One region of the Streptomyces sp. NPDC005811 genome, then DNA from elsewhere that is predicted to be linked to it. Evidence: riboswitches for the same ligand, from Rfam matches in the RefSeq annotation. Region 1 holds a riboswitch; each other region holds the start of a gene.
What was found. Region 1 has a riboswitch for cobalamin ahead of metE (5-methyltetrahydropteroyltriglutamate--homocysteine S-methyltransferase). Riboswitches for the same ligand answer to the same signal wherever they lie in the genome.
Positions count from the first base shown of each region.

Region 2: linked by a shared signal. The riboswitch ahead of ABZ490_RS24720 (cobalamin biosynthesis protein) and the one ahead of metE (5-methyltetrahydropteroyltriglutamate--homocysteine S-methyltransferase) in region 1 are both predicted to bind cobalamin.
Region 3: linked by a shared signal. The riboswitch ahead of ABZ490_RS43415 (ribonucleoside-diphosphate reductase subunit alpha) and the one ahead of metE (5-methyltetrahydropteroyltriglutamate--homocysteine S-methyltransferase) in region 1 are both predicted to bind cobalamin.
Region 4: linked by a shared signal. The riboswitch ahead of ABZ490_RS15835 (ABC transporter substrate-binding protein) and the one ahead of metE (5-methyltetrahydropteroyltriglutamate--homocysteine S-methyltransferase) in region 1 are both predicted to bind cobalamin.

Region 1 is NZ_JBEXXK010000065.1:52,045-57,253, forward strand. Features, by position in the region: gene ABZ490_RS44340 (TetR family transcriptional regulator) at 1-214, shown strand, start outside; gene metE (5-methyltetrahydropteroyltriglutamate--homocysteine S-methyltransferase) at 593-2,905, opposite strand; cobalamin riboswitch at 3,054-3,279, opposite strand; gene ABZ490_RS44350 (TetR family transcriptional regulator) at 3,327-3,602, opposite strand; gene ABZ490_RS44355 (hypothetical protein) at 3,716-3,943, shown strand; gene ABZ490_RS44360 (helix-turn-helix transcriptional regulator) at 4,232-5,110, opposite strand.
Region 2 is NZ_JBEXXK010000023.1:63,433-68,641, reverse strand. Features, by position in the region: gene cobN (cobaltochelatase subunit CobN) at 1-42, opposite strand, end outside; gene ABZ490_RS24725 (cobyric acid synthase) at 39-1,529, opposite strand; gene ABZ490_RS24720 (cobalamin biosynthesis protein) at 1,526-2,467, opposite strand; cobalamin riboswitch at 2,584-2,726, opposite strand; gene ABZ490_RS24715 (hypothetical protein) at 2,865-3,086, opposite strand; gene ABZ490_RS24710 (inorganic phosphate transporter) at 3,135-4,385, opposite strand; gene ABZ490_RS24705 (class II aldolase/adducin family protein) at 4,577-5,209, shown strand, end outside.
Region 3 is NZ_JBEXXK010000062.1:21,190-26,398, reverse strand. Features, by position in the region: gene ABZ490_RS43415 (ribonucleoside-diphosphate reductase subunit alpha) at 1-2,231, opposite strand, end outside; cobalamin riboswitch at 2,356-2,488, opposite strand; gene ABZ490_RS43410 (GNAT family N-acetyltransferase) at 2,534-3,040, opposite strand; gene ABZ490_RS43405 (ATP-binding protein) at 3,195-5,209, shown strand, end outside.
Region 4 is NZ_JBEXXK010000013.1:25,447-30,655, forward strand. Features, by position in the region: gene katG (catalase/peroxidase HPI) at 1-1,521, shown strand, start outside; gene ABZ490_RS15830 (molybdopterin-dependent oxidoreductase) at 1,583-2,044, opposite strand; cobalamin riboswitch at 2,203-2,403, shown strand; gene ABZ490_RS15835 (ABC transporter substrate-binding protein) at 2,472-3,524, shown strand; gene ABZ490_RS15840 (iron chelate uptake ABC transporter family permease subunit) at 3,575-4,585, shown strand; gene ABZ490_RS15845 (ABC transporter ATP-binding protein) at 4,582-5,209, shown strand, end outside.

The DNA of each region.
Region 1 (5,209 bases):
CGGACGTGACGAGGGCGTCTTCCGGCTGACCGACCCCCGCGCGAGTGCCTTCCGGATTCTCGTGCTGCTCGACGGGGTCCTCGTCCAGATCTCCATGCGTGCCGAGAAGTCCTACGGCGATGTGACCAGGCTCGTCTGGGAAACGGTCGAACGTGAGGTCGGACTGCCCGCCGGAACGCTGAGCGGCCCCGGCGGCCCGGCGTCGGCCTCCTGACGGGCACGCGCCACCGAGGCCGTGCCGTGCCGCGTCGTCGACGTCGTACGACCCGAGCCCCCCAGCGGGGTCCGCGCGGGGTCCGTACGGGGTCGGCCAGGCCGGCCAGGCCGTCGGCGCGCGGGGCGGCGGAGTCGCATGCCTTCCCGCTGCCCGCTTCCCGCTGCCCGCTTCCCGCGCCTCCTCGCTTCCCGTGTCGGCGGCACCGAGCAGGCGGCACCGAGCAGGCGGCGACACCCGTGAGCATCGCCGCCCTGGCGGTACGCCGTCCTCGTCCGGCGTACCGCGAAAAGGGGCCGGCCGAACCGGGGAAAGGACGGTCCGCCGCCCGCGTCAGTCCGTGTCCGCCGGGGACCGGGCCGTCGCCGACCGCCCGCGTCAGTCCGTGGACAGCTCCCGGCGTACCTCCCGCGCGGCTGCGACCAGGTGCTCCAGCGAGTCGCGGACCTCGGGCCAGCCGCGGGTCTTCAGCCCGCAGTCGGGGTTGACCCACAGGCGTTCGGCGGGAATGGCTCTGAGGCCGGTGCGCAGCAGGTCGGCGGCCTCCTTCGTGCTCGGTACGCGCGGGGAGTGGATGTCGTACACGCCCGGCCCGGCCTCCCGTGGATAGCCGTGTGCCGCCAGTTCCCGGGCGACCTGCATGTGCGAGCGTGCCGCTTCCAGGCTGATGACGTCGGCGTCGAGGTCGTCGATCGCCTGGACGATGTCGCCGAACTCGGCGTAGCACATGTGGGTGTGGATCTGTGTGTCCGGCCGTACGCCGGAGGTGGTCAGGCGGAACGCCTCCGTCGCCCAGGCCAGGTGGTCCGGGCGGTCGGCGGCCCGCAGCGGCAGGGTCTCGCGCAGTGCGGGTTCGTCGACCTGGATGACCGAAGTCCCGGCCGTCTCCAGGTCGTTCACCTCGTCACGCAGGGCGAGGGCGACCTGGCGGGCGGTCTCGCCCAGGGGCTGGTCGTCGCGGACGAAGGACCAGGCGAGCATGGTGACCGGCCCGGTGAGCATGCCCTTGACCGGGCGGTCGGTGAGGGACTGGGCGTACGACGTCCAGCGCACCGTCATCGGCTCGGGGCGCGAGATGTCGCCGACGAGCACCGGCGGGCGTACACAGCGGGTGCCGTAGGACTGGACCCAGCCGTGCTGCGTGGCGAGATAGCCGGTGAGCTGCTCGGCGAAGTACTGGACCATGTCGTTGCGTTCGGCCTCGCCGTGCACGAGGACGTCGATGCCCGACTTCTCCTGGAAGGCGATCACCTCCTGGATCTCGGCCCTGACGCGCTCCTCGTATCCGGCCGTGTCGATCCGGCCCGCGCGCAGTTCGGCGCGGGCGGTGCGCAGTTCGCCGGTCTGCGGGAAGGAGCCGATGGTCGTGGTGGGCAGCAACGGCAGCCTCAGGTGCGCGCGTTGGGCGGCGGTGCGCTGGCGGTAGGGGTGGGAGCGGCGGGCGTCGAACGCCGTGACGGCCGCCGTACGCGCCCGGACGGCAGGGTCGTGGGTGATCGGCGAAGCCGCCCGGGAGGCCAGGACCGCGCGGTTGGCGGCCAGTTCGGCGGCGATCGTGTCGGTGCCCCGGGCGAGGCCCTTGGCGAGGGTGACGATCTCGGCGGTCTTCTGCCGGGCGAAGGACAGCCAGCGCAGGATCTGCGGCTCGATGTCCCGCTCGGCGGCCGTGTCCAGCGGGACATGCAGGAGGGAGCAGGAGGCGGCGACGTCGACGCGGTCGGCCAGCCCGAGCAGGGTGCCCAGGGTGGCCAGGGACGCGGACAGGTCGTCGACCCAGATGTTGCGGCCGTTGACGACCCCGGCGACCAGGCGCTTGCCGGGCAGGCCGCCCACGGCGGCCAGGGCATCCAGGTCCGCGACGGCGGCCCCGGTGAAATCGAGGGCGAGCCCCTCCACCGGGGCCTTCGCCAGGACCGGCAACGCCTCGCCGAGCCGGTCGAAATAGGAGGCGACCAGCAGCCGGGGCCGGTCGGTGAGGACGCCCAGATCACGGTAGGCGCGGGCGGTGGCGTCCAGCTCGGCCCGGGTGCGGTCCTGGACCAGGGCGGGCTCGTCGAGCTGCACCCACTCGGCGCCGGCCGCCCGCAGGTCGGCGAGCACCTCGCCGTACACCGGGAGCAGCCGGTCCAGGAGGGTGAGCGGGTCGAAGCCGGCCGGGGCGCCCGGAGCGGGCTTGGCGAGCAGCAGGTAGGTGACCGGGCCGACGAGGACGGGCCGGGCGGTCAGCCCGAGCGCCAGGGCTTCCCCGAGTTCACCGACCTGCTTCGTCGAGTCGGCCGCGAACACCGTGTCCGGGCCCAGTTCCGGCACGAGGTAGTGGTAGTTGCTGTCGAACCACTTCGTCATCTCCAGCGGCACGGTGTCCTGGGTGCCGCGGGCCATGGCGAAGTACCCGTCGAGGGGATGGGCCTCGACGGCCGCGCGGTGCCGTGCGGGGATCGCGCCGACCATCACGCTGGTGTCGAGGACGTGGTCGTAGTACGAGAAGTCGCCGGTCGGGACTTCATGGACGCCGGCGTCGGCCAGCTCACGCCAGTTGGCGCGGCGGATGCCGGCGGCCGTCTCGGCGAGGGCGCCGGCGCTGACGCGGCCCTTCCAGTAGCCCTCGATCGCCTTCTTCAGTTCCCGGTTCGGTCCCTGCCGGGGGTAACCGTGGACCGTGGCCCGTACGGCCGCGGACTTGGCTGTCACGAAACTCTCCTTCGCGAGCTCTGGACGAGAGCGACCCAGGTGGAGCGCGGACGCGAAGGGACGACAGACCGGACGAGTCACGACTCGCGTGCCCGCCCGCTGTGTACGCCGACCCGCCCACGAGGTCACCGGGATCTCCGCGCACGGCGGTCCGCGCACGGGCAGTGGCAGGTCTTCGGACTCACGGGCACGCCTCGTTCTGTCACGAGGCACCTACTGGCCGTCGCTTCCCAGGTCCGTTGCGTCCGGACCCAGTGCGTATGACGGCGGTCGTTCCCGCTCACCGCTGCGGGGCAGTCCCGGATTCCCACCGGGTTCCCTCTTGCGACGCGCCTGCCTGGCGGGCAGGGCGAACCAGCTGCAGGGCCAGCGTACACACAGGACCGCTGCCGCGAGCGGCCGTTGACCGTCCGGCCGCGCGTCAGGGCCTGCGGCCGGGCAGCGGGCGACCGAGCCGGACCATGGACCGGTACAGGCTGGTGGGCGTCGGGGTGTCCGCCAGTGGGAGAAGCCGTCCCAGGGGTCGGGGTCGGGGTCGGCGAGGGCCTCGGTGACGGCGGCGGCGGCGTAGGCGTCCATGCGGTCCGCGAAAGGCGGCGGTGATGGCGGTGATGGCGGTGATGAGCTCCTCGCGGGTGGCGAACCTGCGGGAGAGGGCGGCCTTGCCGACGCCGGCCTCGCGGGCGACGGAGGCCATGGACACGCCGAGCCCGTCGGTGGCCTAGAGGCGGCGGGCCGCGTCGAGGACGAGATCGCGGTTGCGCTCGGCGTCGGCGCGCCCCTTCCCCTCCTCACGGAAGAGATCTGATCGTGCCCACTCTCGCCAGCGTCGGCGCCGGCCCCGGTATGGGTCTGGCCATCGCCCGCACGCCCGAGAAGCTGGACGACCTCGTCGCCCTGCTCGGCGAGGAAGGCGTCACGGCCGCCGCTTTCCCCGCGGACGTACTGGACCGCCCCTCCCTGACCGCCGCCCTGGACGCGGCCCGTGCCCGCTTCGGCTCGATCGACGTGCGGGCGGCGCGCTGCGCAACCGGGTGATCAACCTGCACAACGAGCCTGCCGACAGCGGCGTCCTCGCGGCGCACGTGACGATCAGGCACGTGGATCGGACAGGGCGGCCCCGGGGAAATCCCGTGGGCCACGCCCGAGCAGATCGCACCCCTGTACTGGGACTTGCACGAGCGCCGCGACCGGAGCGAAGCCGTCTCATCGGGTGGGAAGCACCGCGGTGACGCGCCCCCCGGCCGTCGCGTACAGCGCCGATTGCCTGGCCCCGGAGAAGCTGCGGCCGACCGGGGGAGCAACGCACCGGCGCGGGAACCGCGTTCAGGCCGATGTCGGCTCCTCGGCGGCGGCCGAGCCGTGCTCGCGAAGCCGACGGAACGCGTCGGCGTGGGGTGCGGCCGAGGCCAGGGTGTAGGTGACGATCGTCAAGCCCGGATCCGCGGGGATTTCGAGGGCGTCGTAGTCGAGGTCGAGATCGCCGACGGCGGCGTGGTGGAAGCACTGTCGTCCACTGCGGTAGTACTCGACGTCGTGTGCGTCCCAGCGCAGGGCGAACTCGGGGCTGTGGGCGACGAGTTCGTCGACGAGGTCGGCGAGGTCGGTGTTGCCGGGGGCGCGGGCGGCTTCGGTGCGCAGACTGCCGACGGCGTCGTGGGCGATGCGCTCCCAGTCGCGGTAGAAGCGGCGGGCGCGCGGGTCGCAGAAGACGAAGCGGGCCAGGTTGGGCGGTTGCCCGGTGGTGTCGAGCGCGTCCGTGTACAGGGTTCGGGCGAGCCGATTGGTGGCCAGCACGTCGAGATGGGCGTTGCGCACGAAGGCGGCGGCGCCGGTCATGGCGTCGAGGATCTGCTGGAGGCTGTCGCGGACGTACGAGGTCCCGCCGTCCCGGTCGGAGGCTCGGCGCGGGGCATGGGCCGCGCGGACGAGGGCGGTCAGGTGGGCGCGTTCGACATCGTCGAGCTGGAGCGCGGCGGCGAGGCTGTCGAGGATCTCCTCGGAGACGCCGCCCACATGGCCGCGCTCCAGGCGGGTGTAGTACTCGACGCTGATCGAGGCGAGCTGGGCGACCTCCGAGCGCCGCAGTCCGCTGACCTGACGCCGCCCGCCGAAGTCGGGCAGACCGGCCCGCTGCGGGGTGAGGCGGGCACGGCGGCTGGTGAGGAAATGGCGGATGTCCTCGCGGACGGTGTCGGACGGCACGTCCTCAGCCTAGGACACAGCCGTGGAAGGAGGGTCCCTGCCCGTACCCCTCCGGGCAGGGACTCCCAGGTCAGACCGGGTGCGTGGTGCTGTGGACAG
Region 2 (5,209 bases), on a different contig from region 1:
CAGATCGGTGTCGGCGGTCGACAACAACAACACAGTGCTCATGCGGGCGCTCCCGGTGGAATGAAAGGCAGTCCTTGCGGCGCGCCCGACTCGATGAGCCGCATCAGCGCGTCCGTGTCCGCGTGCTGTTCGATCAGATCGCCGAGCCGGTCGAGCTGCTCCTCGCGCAGCGCGGCGAACGAGGTGTCCGGGGCCGGTACGAACCGGCGGCCCGCGGCGGCCGCCACCTCGCGCAGGAAAGCCCGCCGGAACCCGTCGGACTCCAGCGAGCCGTGCCAGTGGGTGCCCCAGGTCTGCCCGACCCGGCAGCCGTCCAGGAAGGGTTCGCCACCGGTCACCTCGGCGACCCCGTGGTGGATCTCGTACCCCTCGACCCGCTCGCCGAGTGCCTCCCCCTCCGGCCGGGTGAGGATCTTCTCGGGGGCGAACCGAACCCTCAGGGGCAGCACCCCGAGACCCTCGACCCGCCCCCGCCGGCTCTCCACCTCGTCCTCGATGTGTTCACCGAGGATCTGGAAGCCGCCGCAGATGCCGAGGATCGGGCGTCCTTCCGCGGCTCTCGCGACGAGGGCGTCGGCGAGCCCGCGCTCGTGCAGCCACTCCAGCGCGCGGACGGTCCCGCGCGTCCCGGGGACGACGACGAGATCGGCGTCGGCCAGTTCCTCCGGCCGGTCTACGAACCGCACGACGACGCCGGGTTCGGCGGCGAGCGCGTCGGCATCGGTGAAGTTCGACATGAGCGGGACGGCGCACACGGCCACCCGCAGCACGTCCTCGCCGACCGGGGCGGAGGCCCGGGAGTTCCGGACCCCCAGCCCGTCCTCCTCGTCGATCCCGAGCCCGTGCCGGAACGGCAGCACGCCGTACGTCCGCCGCCCGGTGAGCCCGTGCAGCATGTCGAGGCCCGGTTCCAGGAGCGAGACGTCCCCGCGGAACTTGTTGACGAGGAACCCGGCGACGAGCGCCTGGTCCTCGGGGGAGAGCAGGGCGACGGTCCCGAAGAAGGAGGCGAAGACCCCGCCGCGGTCGATGTCGCCGACGACGAGGACGGGGAGCCCGGCGTTGCGGGCGATCCCCATGTTGACGATGTCGGTCCGCCGGAGATTGATCTCGGCGGGAGAACCGGCCCCCTCACAGATCACCGCGTCATACGTGCCCCGCAACTCGGCGAGACAGTCGAGCACGGTCCCGAGCAGTCTCTGCTGCCGCCCGCCGTGATAGCCGCGCGCGCTCAGCTCGCCCACCGGCTTGCCGAGCAGCACCACTTGACTGCTCTGCTCGCCGCCGGGCTTGAGCAGCACGGGATTCATCAGCGCGGTCGGCTCGACCCGGCAGGCCTGGGCCTGCATGGCCTGCGCCCGCCCGATCTCGGCGCCCTCCCGTGTCACGAAGGAGTTCAGCGACATGTTCTGCGCCTTGAAGGGCGCGACCTTGACGCCCTGGCGGACCAGCCACCGGCAGATCCCGGCCGTGACGACACTCTTGCCGGCGTCGGAGGTGGTGCCGGCGACGAGGAGACCCCCGCTCATGACCTGTGCCCCCTTGCGATGAGGCGCCCGGCGACACAGACGCCGAGCGCGAGCAGCCCGACGCGCCGGGAGAGCCGTACGGCCCGCTCGATGTCGCCCGTGGCGACGGCGCGTCCTTCCCCGTTGAGCACGGGCCGGTGCTCGACCCGGCCCCCGTACGACAGCGTCCCGCCCAGCCGCACCCCGAGGGCCCCCGCGAACGAGGCCTCGACGGGCCCGGCGTTGGGGCTGGGATGCCGGTCCGCGTCCTGCCGCCAGGCCCGTACGGCCCCGCGCGGATCGTCCCCGGCCAGCGTGGCGAGTACGGCGGTCAGCCGGGCCCCGGGCCAGCCGGCGAGGTCGTCGAGCCGGGCCGAGGCCCACCCGAACCGCCGGTACCGGGCGGAGCGGTGACCCACCATCGCGTCCAGGGTGTTGACGGCCCGGAACCCGAGCAGCCCCGGCACCCCGCCCAGCGCGCCCCACACCAGGGCCCCCACGACGGCGTCGGAGGTGTTCTCGGCGACGGACTCCACGACGGCCCGGGCGATCCCGTCGGCGTCGAGCGCCTGCGGGTCCCGCCCGCACAGATGCGGCAGCCGGGCCCGCGCCGCCTCGACGTCCCCCGCCTCCAGGGCCCGCCCGACGGTCCGGGCCTCACGGACGAGCGAGGTCCCGCCGACCACGGCCCAGGTGGCGGCGGCGGTCAGGGCGACGGAGGCGGCGGGGGAGCGGCGTACGGCCTTCTCGGCCACGGTCCCCAGCATGACCACCCCACCCGCGCACACGGCGGTGTGCAGGGTGCCGTGTCCCCGGTGGTCCCGCCACAGCAGCCGTTCCACGGCACCGGCGGCCCGCCCGAACGCGGCGACCGGATGCGCCCGGCGGGGATCGCCGAGGAGCAGGTCACCGAGGAGGCCGGCGGCGGCGCCGTACGCGAAGACGCGATCGGCTCGCATCGGCTCAGCCGGCCGTGGGGGCGGGCAGCGGTCCTGGGCTGTACCTGGGAGCCGGGCAGGCTCTCGAACGGCAGGCGAGCATGGCGGTATGTCCTCACTCAGGGTGTCCACGCCCTGGTTCGACGAGACGGCGGCGAGAGTTCCTGGCTCCCGGGGCTACCTACCCCGGTGACAGTGGCGGGACCGCGCCGGATTCTCACCGGCTTCCTCTTCTGCCGCCGTACATGGCCCCGGCAGTCCACCACGCCCCTGGAAGGGCCGTCAACTTGCCGTTGACCTGCGCGGGGAGAGTGTGCAGAACCCCACACGGGCCGGTGCGCGGGGGAGTCCGCGGGCGCACGAGAACGGGGTGCGGGACGGCGAACCGTCCCGCACCCCGGGGTGTCCTGCGGGTGGGTCAGACCACGATCAGTGAGATCCCGTACGCCACCGCCGCCGCGCAGGCCGCGAAGCACACGTACGCCCCCGTCACCGCGAGGCCGGCCGAGCCGCCCTCCGCGGTGGCCCGCTCCTGGCGGGACAGGCCCATGACGCCGAGGGTGAACAGGGCCACCAGGCCCACCGTGACCACGAGGCTGACGCCGAACACGGAGCCCAGGGCCGCCCAGTCGATGTCCATGCTGATTCTCTTCCTTCGTACCGGGTGTGCGTACCGGATGGGCGGGGCTCAGGCGGCCGGAGCCGTCGGCTCGGTCGTGGCGGTGGCGGTGGCCGTGGCGGCCGGGGACGGGATGGTGGCCGTCAGGTCCTCGGCGACCGTGCCCGCCGGGGGCGGGGTGACGGCCGCGATCGCCGTGGTGACCACACCGGCCGGTTCCTCGGTCGCGTTGACGTTCGAGGCGTCCACGACCTCGCGGCGGGAGATCTTCCAGATCGCGGCGCTGGAGGCGATCAGGAAGACCGCGACGACCGCGGTGCCCCAGTCGCCCAGGTCGGTGACCGACTCGGCCAGCGCGCCCACCAGGGCGGCCGCCGGGAGCGTCAGGCCCCAGGCCACGAACATCCGGGTCGCCGTCGACCAGCGGACCACACCGCCCTTGCGGCCCAGGCCCGCGCCCATCACCGAACCGGAGACGGAGTGCGTGGTGGAGAGGGAGAAGCCGAGGTGGGAGGAGGCCAGGATGACCGTCGCCGCGCTGGTCTGGGCGGCGAAGCCCTGCTGCGGCTGAAGGTCGGTCAGGCCCTTGCCCATGGTGCGGATGATGCGCCAGCCGCCGAGGTAGGTGCCGAGCGCGATCGCCAGGCCGGCGGAGAGGATCACCCAGGTGGGCGGGTCCGAGTCGGGGGCGACGGCGCCGCCCGCGACCAGGGCCAGGGTGATGATGCCCATCGTCTTCTGCGCGTCGTTCGTGCCGTGCGCCAGGGAGACCAGGCCGGCCGAGGCGATCTGGCCGGCGCGGTAGCCCTTCGCCGCGGCCTTGCCGTCGGCCTTCCTGCCCAGCGTGTAGGACAGCCGGGTCGCGAGCATCGCGGCGACGCCCGCCACGATCGGGGCCGCGACGGCCGGGATCAGGACCTTGGTGACCAGGGCGTCACCGTGCACCGCGCCCATGCCGGCCGAGGCGATGGTGGCGCCGATCAGGCCGCCCATGAGGGCGTGCGAGGAGCTGGAGGGCAGACCCACCAGCCAGGTCAGCAGGTTCCAGAGGATCGCGCCGACCAGGGCGGCGAAGATGACCTCGGGACGGATGCCGGTCTCGTCGACGAGACCCTTGGAGATCGTGTTCGCGACCTCCACCGAGAGGAAGGCGCCCACAAGGTTCAGCACGGCGGACATGGCCACCGCGACCTTGGGCTTGAGTGCACCGGTCGAGATGGTCGTGGCCATCGCGTTGGCGGTGTCGTGGAAACCGTTCGTGAAATCGAACGCGAGTGCGGTGACCACCACAATCGCGAGGATCAGCGAGAAGTTTTCCATTTACCCAGGCAATCGTTCGAAGTCATTGGTTCGTTGAAGTTAAGTAACCTGAATGAACGGAAGGTGAACTGGGATGGGCGTCAAGGTGTCTTGATGTGGGCGTCGTCACTATGTTCGCCTGCCGACCCCGGTATGGCCGGGCCGCGGCGCCCGCCGGGGAGACTCTTGTCACTCGGTGGCAGGATCGGGGCATGGGCGAACAGCTGAGCGACGAACGACAGGCTTGGACGGCACTCGTGGCGACGGCCCGCCGCACCGTCACCGACGGCCTGGTCGTCGGCACCTCCGGCAACGTCTCCGTACGGGTCGGCGACACCGTGCTCGTCACCCCTTCGGGCGTGCCCTACGACCGCCTCACCCCCGACGACATCACCGGCGTCGACCTCGCCGGCCGCCAGGTCCGCGGCACCCTGGTCCCGACCAGCGAGCTGCCCCTGCACCTCGCCGTGTACGGCCACACCGACGCCCGCGCGATCGTCCACACCCACGCCGTGCACGCCACCGCCGTCTCGACCCTCGTCACCGAGCTCCCGACCGTCCACTACATGGCCGGCGCCCTCGGCGGCCCCGTCCGGGTCGCCCCCTACGCGACGTACGGCACCGAGGAGTTGGCCGCGCACGCGCTGCGCGCCCTGACCGACCGCACCGGCTGCCTCCTTCAGAACCACGGCACCCTCACCTACGGCGCCACCCTCGACGAGGCGTTCGACCGAACGGCCCAGCTGGAATGGATGTGCCACCTCTGGCTCACCGCATCCTCGGTCCCCGGCCACACCCCGACCCTCCTGACAAGGGCCCAGGTGACAGAGGCAGCCACCCGCCTA
Region 3 (5,209 bases), on a different contig from region 1:
AGGTAGTACGTCGTCTTCAGGCCCGACTTCCAGGCGTACGCGTACATCGAGGAGAGCTTGCCGATGGTCGGCGTCTCCAGGAACAGGTTGAGCGACTGGGACTGGTCCAGGTACGGGGTGCGGGCCGCGGCCATGTCGATCAGACCGCGCTGCGGGATCTCCCACGCCGTCCGGTACAGGGCCCGTACGTCCGCCGGGATCCACGCGAAGTCCTGCACCGAGCCGTTGGACTCGCGCAGCGCCTCCCGGGTGCGCGCGTCCCACACGCCCAGCTCCTTGAGGTCCTGCACCAGATACGAGTTGACCTGGAGGAACTCGCCGGACAGCGTCTCGCGCTTGAACAGGTTGGACACCTGCGGCTCGATGCACTCGTAGACGCCCGCGATGGAGGCGATGGTGGCGGTCGGCGCGATGGCGAGCAGCAGGCTGTTGCGCAGGCCCGTCCTCGCGATCCGCGCGCGCAGCGCCGCCCAGCGCTCCGGCCAGGTGAACTCGACGCCGTAGTGGTCGGGGTGCAGCACACCCTGCGCGGTACGGGTCTTCTCCCAGGCCGGCAGCGGGCCACCGCGCTCGGCGAGGTCGGCGGAGGCCTCGTACGCGGCGAGCATGATCCGCTCGGCGATCCGCGTCGACAGCGCGCGCGCCTCGGCGGAGTCGAAGGGCAGCCGCAGCTTGAAGAAGACGTCCTGGAGGCCCATCGCGCCCAGGCCCACCGGACGCCACTTGGCGTTGGACCGGCCCGCCTGCTCGGTCGGGTAGAAGTTGATGTCGACGACCCGGTCCAGGAAGGTGACGGCGGTGCGGACGGTGGCGTCCAGCCGCTCCCAGTCGAGATCGCCGCTCGTCGGGTCGACGAACGCGCCGAGGTTCACCGAACCCAGGTTGCAGACCGCCGTCTCGCCGTCGTTCGTGACCTCCAGGATCTCCGTGCAGAGGTTGGAGGAGTGGACGACATGGCCGGGCAGCGCCGTCTGGTTGGCGGTGCGGTTGGCCGCGTCCTTGAAGGTCATCCAGCCGTTGCCGGTCTGCGCGAGGGTCCGCATCATGCGGCCGTACAGATCACGGGCGGGGATGGTCTTCTTCGCGAGGCCCCTGTTCTCGGCCTCGCGGTACGCGGCGTCGAACTCCTCGCCCCACAGGTCGACCAGCTCGGGCACGTCGGCGGGGGAGAACAGCGACCACTGCCCGTCGGCGTTCACCCGCCGCATGAACTCGTCCGGGATCCAGTGCGCCAGGTTCAGGTTGTGCGTACGGCGGGCGTCCTCACCCGTGTTGTCGCGCAGCTCCAGGAACTCCTCGATGTCGGAGTGCCAGGTCTCCAGGTAGACCGCGGCCGCGCCCTTGCGCCGCCCGCCCTGGTTCACGGCGGCGACGGAGGCGTCCAGGGTCTTCAGGAACGGCACGATGCCGTTGGAGTGCCCGTTGGTGCCGCGGATCAGCGAACCGCGCGAGCGGATGCGGGAGTACGACAGCCCGATGCCGCCGGCGTGCTTGGAGAGCCGGGCGACCTGGTGGTAGCGGTCGTAGATCGAGTCCAGCTCGTCCAGCGGGGAGTCGAGGAGGTAGCAGGACGACATCTGGGGGTGCCGGGTGCCGGAGTTGAAGAGGGTGGGGGAGGACGGCAGGTAGTCGAGCCGGCTCATGAGCCCGTAGAGCGCGGCGACCTCGTCCACGGCGCGCGCCGTGTCGTCCTCGGCGAGACCGCTCGCGACGCGCAGCAGGAAGTGCTGGGGCGTCTCCACGACCTTCCGGGTGAGGGGGTGGCGCAGCAGATAGCGGCTGTGGAGGGTGCGGAGCCCGAAGTAGCCGAAGCGGTCGTCGGCGGACGGGTCGATCAGCGCGTCCAGCCGGGCCGCGTGCAGCCGTACGAAGTCGGCGGTGCGGTCGGCGACGAGCCCCTCGCGGTGGCCGACGGCGACGGACGAAGTGAAGGACGTGACCCCCTGGGAGGCGGCCTCCGCGGCGATGGAGACCGTCAGCAGCCGGGCGGCCAGCTTCGAGTAGGCGGGGTCCTCGGAGATCAGGCCGGCGGCCGCCTCCGTGGCCAGCTCGCGCAGCTCCGTCTCGTCCGCCCGCGCCGACCGGCCGCGCAGCGCGGCGGCGGCGACCCGCCCGGGGTCGGCGTCGGGGAGGTCGGCGGTCAGCTCGGTCAGGGTCCGCAGCAGCGCGGTACCGGGACCGTCGGTGTCCGGCTGGATGACTGAGGCCGGATCGACTGGCGCGATGGTCACGTGGGGCTCTCCCTCGCTCGGCAGGGGGCCTGGCGGAGGGCAGGGGGCAGCAACACGAGCGCGCGCGGCGTCGCGTCCACCGGCCCACTCCACGAGACCCGGACGTCAAGGCACCCGGACCGGGACGGCCGGGCGCGCTGTCGGCAGGTCCTCGGACTGACGCTCGTGCACAGACATGCACAAGTACACCGTTGCGGGACAGTTCCGGATTCGCACCGGATTCCCCTGCGGCGACAACGAGCATGAGCATACATCTTGTGCTCGCCTGTCACGCCACCCCCAGATGTTGTGTCGGGGTGGTGTCAGAGTGTCAACTCATAGGTGAGGAGAGTGACGTCGTCCAGATGCGGCACGGGATTCCAGTCCCGCCCGGGTGTACGGACGAAGCCGAGACGTTCGTAGATCCGGTGGGCGGTGTGCATGCTGCGCTGGGTCGACAGGACGACGGCCGTGCAGCCCTCGGTGGCCCGCGCCCGGTCGAGACAGGCCCGTACGAGAGCCTCCCCGGCACCCCGGCCCCGCGCGTCGTGCGCGACCGCGAGCGCACGGATCTCGGCCTCGCCGGGCCGCGCGATGTCGGCGACGGGGCCGGGGCCGGCGACGAAGGTGACACCGCCGAGGAGCCGGTCACCGTCCACGGCCACGAGCACCTCCGCGGCGGCCGCGCGCGCGGCGACGTCCTTCAGCACCGGCAGATACTCGTCCCCCTCGCCGTAGTCGAGGAGGCCGTCCTGGAGATAGGCCTGTGCGGTGATGTCGCCGAGCGGTTCGTACTCACCGGGCTCCGCCCGCCGTATCACGATGTCCATGACCCCGAGTCTGCCGGAGCCGCGCGCGCAGACCTCCCGATTTTCCCTGGAGGCGCCCGGGTTGCGGGGTGTGGCGGGAGTGATTCCATGGAAGGAGGTGCCGGTGCCCGCAGGTCCCCCGTCCCGAGGAAAGCTCTCGGAGGGAGAGCACAAGATGACCAGGGTCGTCCGTCACACCCGGGGCAAGCAGCGGCCCAGCAACGCGCCGATGGCGACGCTGCATCTCAGACGGGCCGGGCACGGCGTCAGACGCGTACTCCTCGCCCGCTGGCACCGCCTGACGATCCGTCTGGAAGCCCGCCGTGGCGTCACCCGCCCCAAGACCTGGCACCGGTGGTTCTCCTACGGCAACCTCACCAGACTCATCTGGCTGATCGCCTTCCTGGCGATCCTCGCCTGGTGCGGGGACGACGTGTACACCGCCGTCACGGGCGACACGACCGGCTTCGGCGATGCGCGCGAGGGGAACAAGGGGCTCAAGGACCTTCTGAACCTCCTCGGCCCGGTCCTGACCGCTTCGATCGCAGCCGCGCTGTTCCTGTTCTTCTGGTACAGCTGGACCAAACGCCGCTACCTCACCAAGGTTCGCAGGGATCCCCGCCGGCTGGTGCTCACCGCCGGCCAGGACGTCGCAGGGATCGTGGGCCGTGAGGCGATCGCCGAGGTCATCGCCCAACGGCTGCGGGACCGCGGCACGCGCAGACCCTATCTGCTCGTCGGCGGTGTGGGTGCGGGCAAGACCGCGGTCCTGGTGCGGCTCTGCGAACTGCTCGCCCGGGAGCACGCCGTGCCCGTGCCGATCCGGCTGCGGGACGTGGACGGCGATGCCGACCTGGACTTCCAGAGCCTGGCCCGGCAGCGCTTCGCCGAGGAGGCACCCCAGGGCGTCCTGGCCCGCGGCAAGAACGACCGGGTCTGGAAGCAACTGCTCGCCGATGACAAGCCGGTGGTGATAGCCGACGGTCTGGAGGAGGCCCTCCTCGACGAGCGCCTCCAGCAGAACCGGGACAACATCATCCGCAAGGCCATCGAGCGCGCGCACAAGGAGAGACTGCCGCTCGTCATCGCCTCGCGGCCGCACAGTCCCCTGGAGAGCACCGCCGCCGCGATCGTGGAGCTGGAACCACTGAGCGAGGAGGAGGCCCTGCGCTTCGTCCAGGCGCACGTTCCCGACTCGGACGAGCGGCGCGTGGACTGGATCGTGGAGACGGCGGAGGTGACCGAGTCGCCCGTCTACCTTCAGATCGCCCGTGAACTGCACCGGCACGGCGCCCTGGACGATCCCAAGCGGCTGAACACCCGCAGCAGGGACCGCGGCACGCTACGGCTGTGGCTGCTGCAGCGGTGGAACGACACCCTGTGCGAGCGCCTGCTGCGCGAGGAGGTGGCGCTCAATGAGCGGGAGCGCCGTGACACGGTCGAGGTGGTGTCCGCCCTGGCGTGCATCGGGCTGCTCCAGGACAAGCTGGAGGTGGGCCTCACCGAGCTGCTCGCCGACGACGCCCACCCGGGCGGCGAACGGAGCGCGACGCCTCGGACAGGCCCGCGGACGGGTGGACCGCGCCAGGACCGCAACGGCAGACAGGGCCATGCCTTCTCGGAGTGGCACCGGCAGAAGATCTGGAACTCGCTCCGCAGGAACCTCGGGGAGGAGGCGCAGCGGCTCCTGACCGAGAGCAGCACGGACCAGGCCCAGGCGGTCCTCGCCCGCTTCGCCGGCAACGCGGACAAGCTCGGGCTGGTGGAGGGGTTCGAGAAGAGGGTCCGCTTCCCGCACAGCATCATCCAGGCCTACTTCGGCTTCCGCGTGCTGCACCACCTGGGGCAGCGAGCTGCCGGAGAACTGGTCGATCAGGCGCTGCAACCGCCGGGCCCCAGCCGTGAGCTGCTCATCGCCCTGGTGCTGCTGTCCCGTCGGCGTGCGGCGGAGTCCGCGGACCGGGAGCGCCGTTCCGGTGCCGAGCGGAAGCAGGCGAACGGCGGGCCGCTGCGACCGGCCGGCATGCGAAGGAACATGCCGAGGCAGCGGCCACGCACCCTGGGTGAACGGCTCTATGAGGCCGCGAGCCACCGCACGGACGATCCGAAGGCGCTCGATCTCTTCACCGCGGTCCTGGAAACCCTGTGTGTGGAGCGGGACCGCGCACTGCTGAGCGACGTCATCAGCGA
Region 4 (5,209 bases), on a different contig from region 1:
GTCAACCCCGAGGGCCCCAACGGCAACCCGGACCCGATCGCCGCGGCCCGCGACATCCGTGAGACGTTCCGCCGCATGGCGATGAACGACGAGGAGACCGTCGCCCTCATCGCCGGTGGCCACACCTTCGGCAAGACCCACGGCGCCGGCCCGGCGGAGAACGTGGGCGCCGAGCCCGAGGCCGCCCCGATCGAGGCGCAGGGCCTCGGCTGGGCCAGCACCTACGGCTCCGGCAAGGGCGGCGACGCCATCACCTCCGGCCTGGAGGTCACCTGGACCGCCACGCCGACCCAGTGGGGCAACGGGTTCTTCAAGAACCTGTTCGAGTACGAGTGGGAGCTGACCGAGTCCCCGGCCGGCGCCAAGCAGTGGGTCGCCAAGGACGCCGAGGCGATCATCCCCGACGCGCACGACGCGTCGAAGAAGCAGCTGCCGACCATGCTCACCACCGACCTGTCGCTGCGCTTCGACCCGGTCTACGAGCAGATCTCGCGCCGCTTCTACGAGAACCCGGCCGAGTTCGCCGACGCGTTCGCCCGCGCCTGGTTCAAGCTGACCCACCGTGACATGGGCCCGAAGTCGCTGTACCTCGGCGCCGAGGTCCCCGCGGAGACCCTGATCTGGCAGGACCCGCTGCCCGAGGCCGAGGGCGAGGCCATCGACGCGGCCGACGTCACGGCCCTCAAGGCCAAGCTGCTCGCCTCCGGTCTGACCGTCTCCCAGCTGGTCTCCACCGCCTGGGCGTCGGCCTCCACCTTCCGCGGCAGCGACAAGCGCGGCGGCGCCAACGGCGCCCGGATCCGCCTGGAGCCGCAGCGCTCCTGGGAGGCCAACAACCCCGACGAGCTGCGTCACGTCCTCAGCGTCATCGAGGGCGTCCAGGCCGAGTTCAACACCGGCGCCAAGAAGGTCTCCGTGGCCGACCTGATCGTCCTCGGCGGTGCCGCCGCGGTCGAGAAGGCCGCCAAGGACGCCGGCGTCGACGTGGAGGTCCCCTTCACGCCGGGCCGTGTCGACGCGACCGACGAGCACACGGACGCCGAGTCGTTCGCCGCGCTGGAGCCGACCTGGGACGGCTTCCGCAACTACACCGGCAAGGGCACCCGCCTGCCGGCCGAGTACCTGCTGCTCGACAAGGCGAACCTGCTCACCCTGAGCGCCCCCGAGACGACCGTCCTCGTCGGCGGTCTGCGCGTCCTCGGCGCCAACAGCGGCGGCTCCAAGCACGGTGTGTTCACCGACACCCCGGGCGTCCTGACCAACGACTTCTTCGTCAACCTGCTCGAGCTGGGCACGACCTGGAAGTCCACCTCGGAGGACCAGCACACCTTCGAGGGCCGTGACGACGCGGGCAACCTGAAGTGGACCGGCACCCGTGCCGACCTGGTCTTCGGCTCCAACTCCGAGCTGCGCGCCCTCGCCGAGGTCTACGCGAGCGACGACGCGAAGGAGAAGTTCGTGAAGGACTTCGTCGCGGCCTGGGCCAAGGTCTCGGACCTGGACCGGTTCGACCTGGTCTGATCCTGAACCGACCCTGAAGTGAGCGAGGGCGCCCGGGCCTTGTCCCGGGCGCCCTTCGCGTTCAGTTCCAGGGGGTGTAGCCGCCGTCCACGCGGATCGTGTCGATCCCGCTGATGTGCCGGGCGCCGCAGCGGTCCTGGGGCAGGACCAGCTGGGGTCCGGCCCCGTCGAGCGGGGTGTCGTCGATGGTGGTGGCCAGCAGCACGGCGGCGTTGCCGAAGTCGGGGTCGATCTCGGCCCACGACAGCACGGCGTGATGGCCGTCCGCCCCGTGCACGGCGATCAGGAACCGCAGCCGGTCCTTGCGCCGGGCGGGATCGAAGCCGGGCCGGGCCGCCGACAGCACGTCGTGCAGGAGCGGTCCGGTGAACCGGTGGTGCTGGACACCGCTCGTGGCGCACTCGAAGCTGACCGCCGCCCGCCGCTGGGGCCAGGTCAGCAGATCGGCCACGGTGAGCCGGGCCGGCCGGGCCAGATCACCGGCGAGCAGGAGTTCCGCGCCGTGCCCCGCGCCTCGGCTCATGGGCCACCACCTCCCGGGTGACCGTACCCGCGCCGGGGATGCGCACAAACGCATATTCCATTCATATGTCGCGCCACAGCCAGCTTGTGCCATGTGAAGAAGCCCTCATAGCTTGCACATGCGGCTGATCAGCGACGTGGGACCGTCCGTCGGCCCTGTGGTAGCTTGCCGAAGCCAGTCGTACCCCTGTGCGTACGCGTACGCACGACGGGTCAGGGAATCCGGTGCGAATCCGGAGCTGACGCGCAGCGGTGAGGGCGACGGGCGGGGCAACGGCCACTGGACGGCGAACGGTCCGGGAAGGCGCCCCGTCCGGGTGACCCCGAGTCCGAAGACCTGCTGGCGGCCTCCGGCGGCGCAAGGACGCCGGGGGAGCAACCGCACGACCGGGCTTCGCGCATGAGCCCTCGACGCCGAAGGATGTTCCGTGCCGCTCGCACGCCCCGTCCGTCCCACCCTCCCCCTGCTCCTGGCCGGCGCCCTGCTGCTGACCGGATGCGCCGGTTCGGCCGGTTCCGGCGGTTCCGGCGGTTCCGCCGCCGAGGACACCGCGGCCGGGTATCCCGTCACCCTCGACAACTGCGGGGAGAAGGTGCGCGTGGACAGTCCTCCGCGGCGGGCCGTCTCCCTCAACCAGGGCACCACCGAGATCATGCTCTCCCTCGGCCTCGCCGACCGGATGGCGGGCACCGCCACCTGGACCGACCCGGTGGCCGAGGGGCTGGAGAAGTCCGCCGCGAAGGTACGGCGGCTGGCCGACGACGCCCCCTCCTTCGAGAAGGTGCTGGACGCCGAACCCGACTTCGTCGCCGCCTCCTTCGCCTCCACCCTCGGCACCGGCGGGGTCGCCACCCGCGAGCGGTTCGACAAGCTCGGCGTGCCCACGTACCTCTCCCCCGCCGACTGCGTCGGCAAGGACAACAGCGGCGACGGCGACGGCTCGCGCACCGAGCCGCTCACCATGGACGCGATCTACGGCGAGGTCACCGACCTGGCGCGGATCTTCGGCGTCGAGGAGCGCGGCCGTGCGCTCGTCGCCGAGCTGAAGGGGCGGCTCGGCAAGGCCACCTCGGGCCTGGACGCCCGGGGCGTCACCGTCCTGTACTGGTTCGCCAACTCCCGGTCCCCCTACCTGGCGGGCTGCTGCGGCGCGCCCGGCGTGATCACCCGGGAGGTCGGGGCGGAGAACGCCTTCGCCGACACCCACGAGGAGTGGCCCCAGGCCGGCTGGGAGACCGTCGCCGACCGCGACCCCGACGTCCTCGTCGTCGGCGATCTGACCCGCCGGCAGCAGACCGCCGAGACCGCGGCGAAGAAGATCGCGTTCCTGGAGTCCGATCCCGTCACCAGGACCATGACCGCCGTGCGGAAGAAACGGTACGTGCTGCTGTCCGGGCAGGCCATGAACCCGACGATCCGGACCGTGGAGGGCGTGGAGAAGGTGGCGGCGGCGCTGCGCGCGTACGGCCTCGCGGGGTGAGCGACGTCCCGACGGCGGCGGTCCCGCAGGCCTCGGCCGCGGTCCCGGTGGTGCTGCGGCGCGCGCTGTTGTGGGCGGCCGGGCTCGCGCTGCTCGGCGGCTCCGTCGCGGTGGCGATCACCATCGGCCCGGCGGACATCGCCGTCGGTGACGTATGGGCGACGGTGGCGGCCCATCTCGGCTGGGGACAGGGGCGGTTGTCGCCGATCCGGGACGGGATCGTATGGAATCTGCGGCTGCCGCGCACCCTGCTCGCGGCGGTGTGCGGGGCCGGGCTGGCCGTGTGCGGCGCGGTCCTGCAGTCGCTGTTGCGCAATCCCCTTGCCGACCCGTTCGTCCTGGGGGTCTCCTCGGGGGCCTCGACCGGTGCGGTCGTGGTCGTGGTGCTCGGGGTCGGCGGCGGGGCCGTGTCGGTGTCGGGCGGGGCGTTCGTGGGCGCGGTGGTGTCGTTCGTGCTGGTGCTGATGCTCAGTCACGGCCTCGGGGGCACCACGGACCGGGTGGTGCTGGCCGGGGTCGCCGCGATGCAGTTGTTCTCGGCGGTCACCTCCTTCGTGGTGATGACGGCGGCCGACGCGGAGACCACGCGCGGGGTGCTGTTCTGGCTGCTCGGCTCGCTCGGCGGGGCCGACTGGACGGACGTCGGCCTGTGTCTGGCGGTGCTGGCGGCGGCGCTGCCCGTGTGTCTGGGGTACGCCCGCACGCTGGACGCCTTCGCGTTCGGGCAGGACGCGGCCGCCACGCTGGGGGTGCGCGTGGCCCGTACCCGGCTGGTGCTGCTGTGCGTCACCGCGCTGCTGACGGCGGTGCTGGTCGGCTCGGCGGGGGCGATCGGCTTCGTCGGGCTGGTGCTGCCGCACGCCGCCCGTGCGCTGACGGGTCCCGGGCACACCCGGCTGCTGCCGGCGACCGCGCTGGCCGGGGCGGTGTTCCTGGTCTGGGTCGACACCCTGGCCCGCACCCTGCTGGACCCGCAGGAGGTGCCGGTGGGCGTGATGACCTCGCTGATCGGCGTCCCGGCGTTCGTCCTGGTCCTCTACCGGGGCAGGGACACCCGATGAGCGGCCCCGACCTCGCCGACGACGGCCTGCGCGCCGACCGCGTCAGCCGGTCGGCCGACGGGACCCTCATCCTGGACGGGGTGAGCCTCGCCCCGCGCCCCGGGACCGTCACCGGGCTGCTCGGCCCGAACGGCTCCGGCAAGTCGACCCTGCTGCGGCTGCTCGCCGGTGTCCTCGCCCCGGCCTCCGGCGCCGTCACGCTCGACGGGCGCCCGTTGGAGCGGGTGGGGCGCCGTGCCGTCGCCCGGCGGGTGGCCGTGGTCGAGCAGCAGGCGGACACCCAGGTCGCGTTGACCGTCCTCGACGTCGTACGCCTCGGCCGGGTCCCGCACCGCAGGGCCTGGGCGCCCGCCTCCGCCGAGGACGAGGAGGCCGTCCGTTCCGCGCTGGCCCGCACCGGTCTGGCCGACAAGGCCGCCCGCCCCTGGCGGACCCTGTCCGGCGGGGAGCGCCAGCGCGTCCAGATCGCCCGCGCCCTCGCCCAGCAGCCCCGGGAACTCCTGCTGGACGAACCCACCAACCACCTCGACATCCAGCATCAGCTCGCCCTGCTGGACCTGATCACCGAACTCCGGCTGACCAGCGTGGTCGCCCTGCACGACCTCAACCTGGCCGCGATGTACT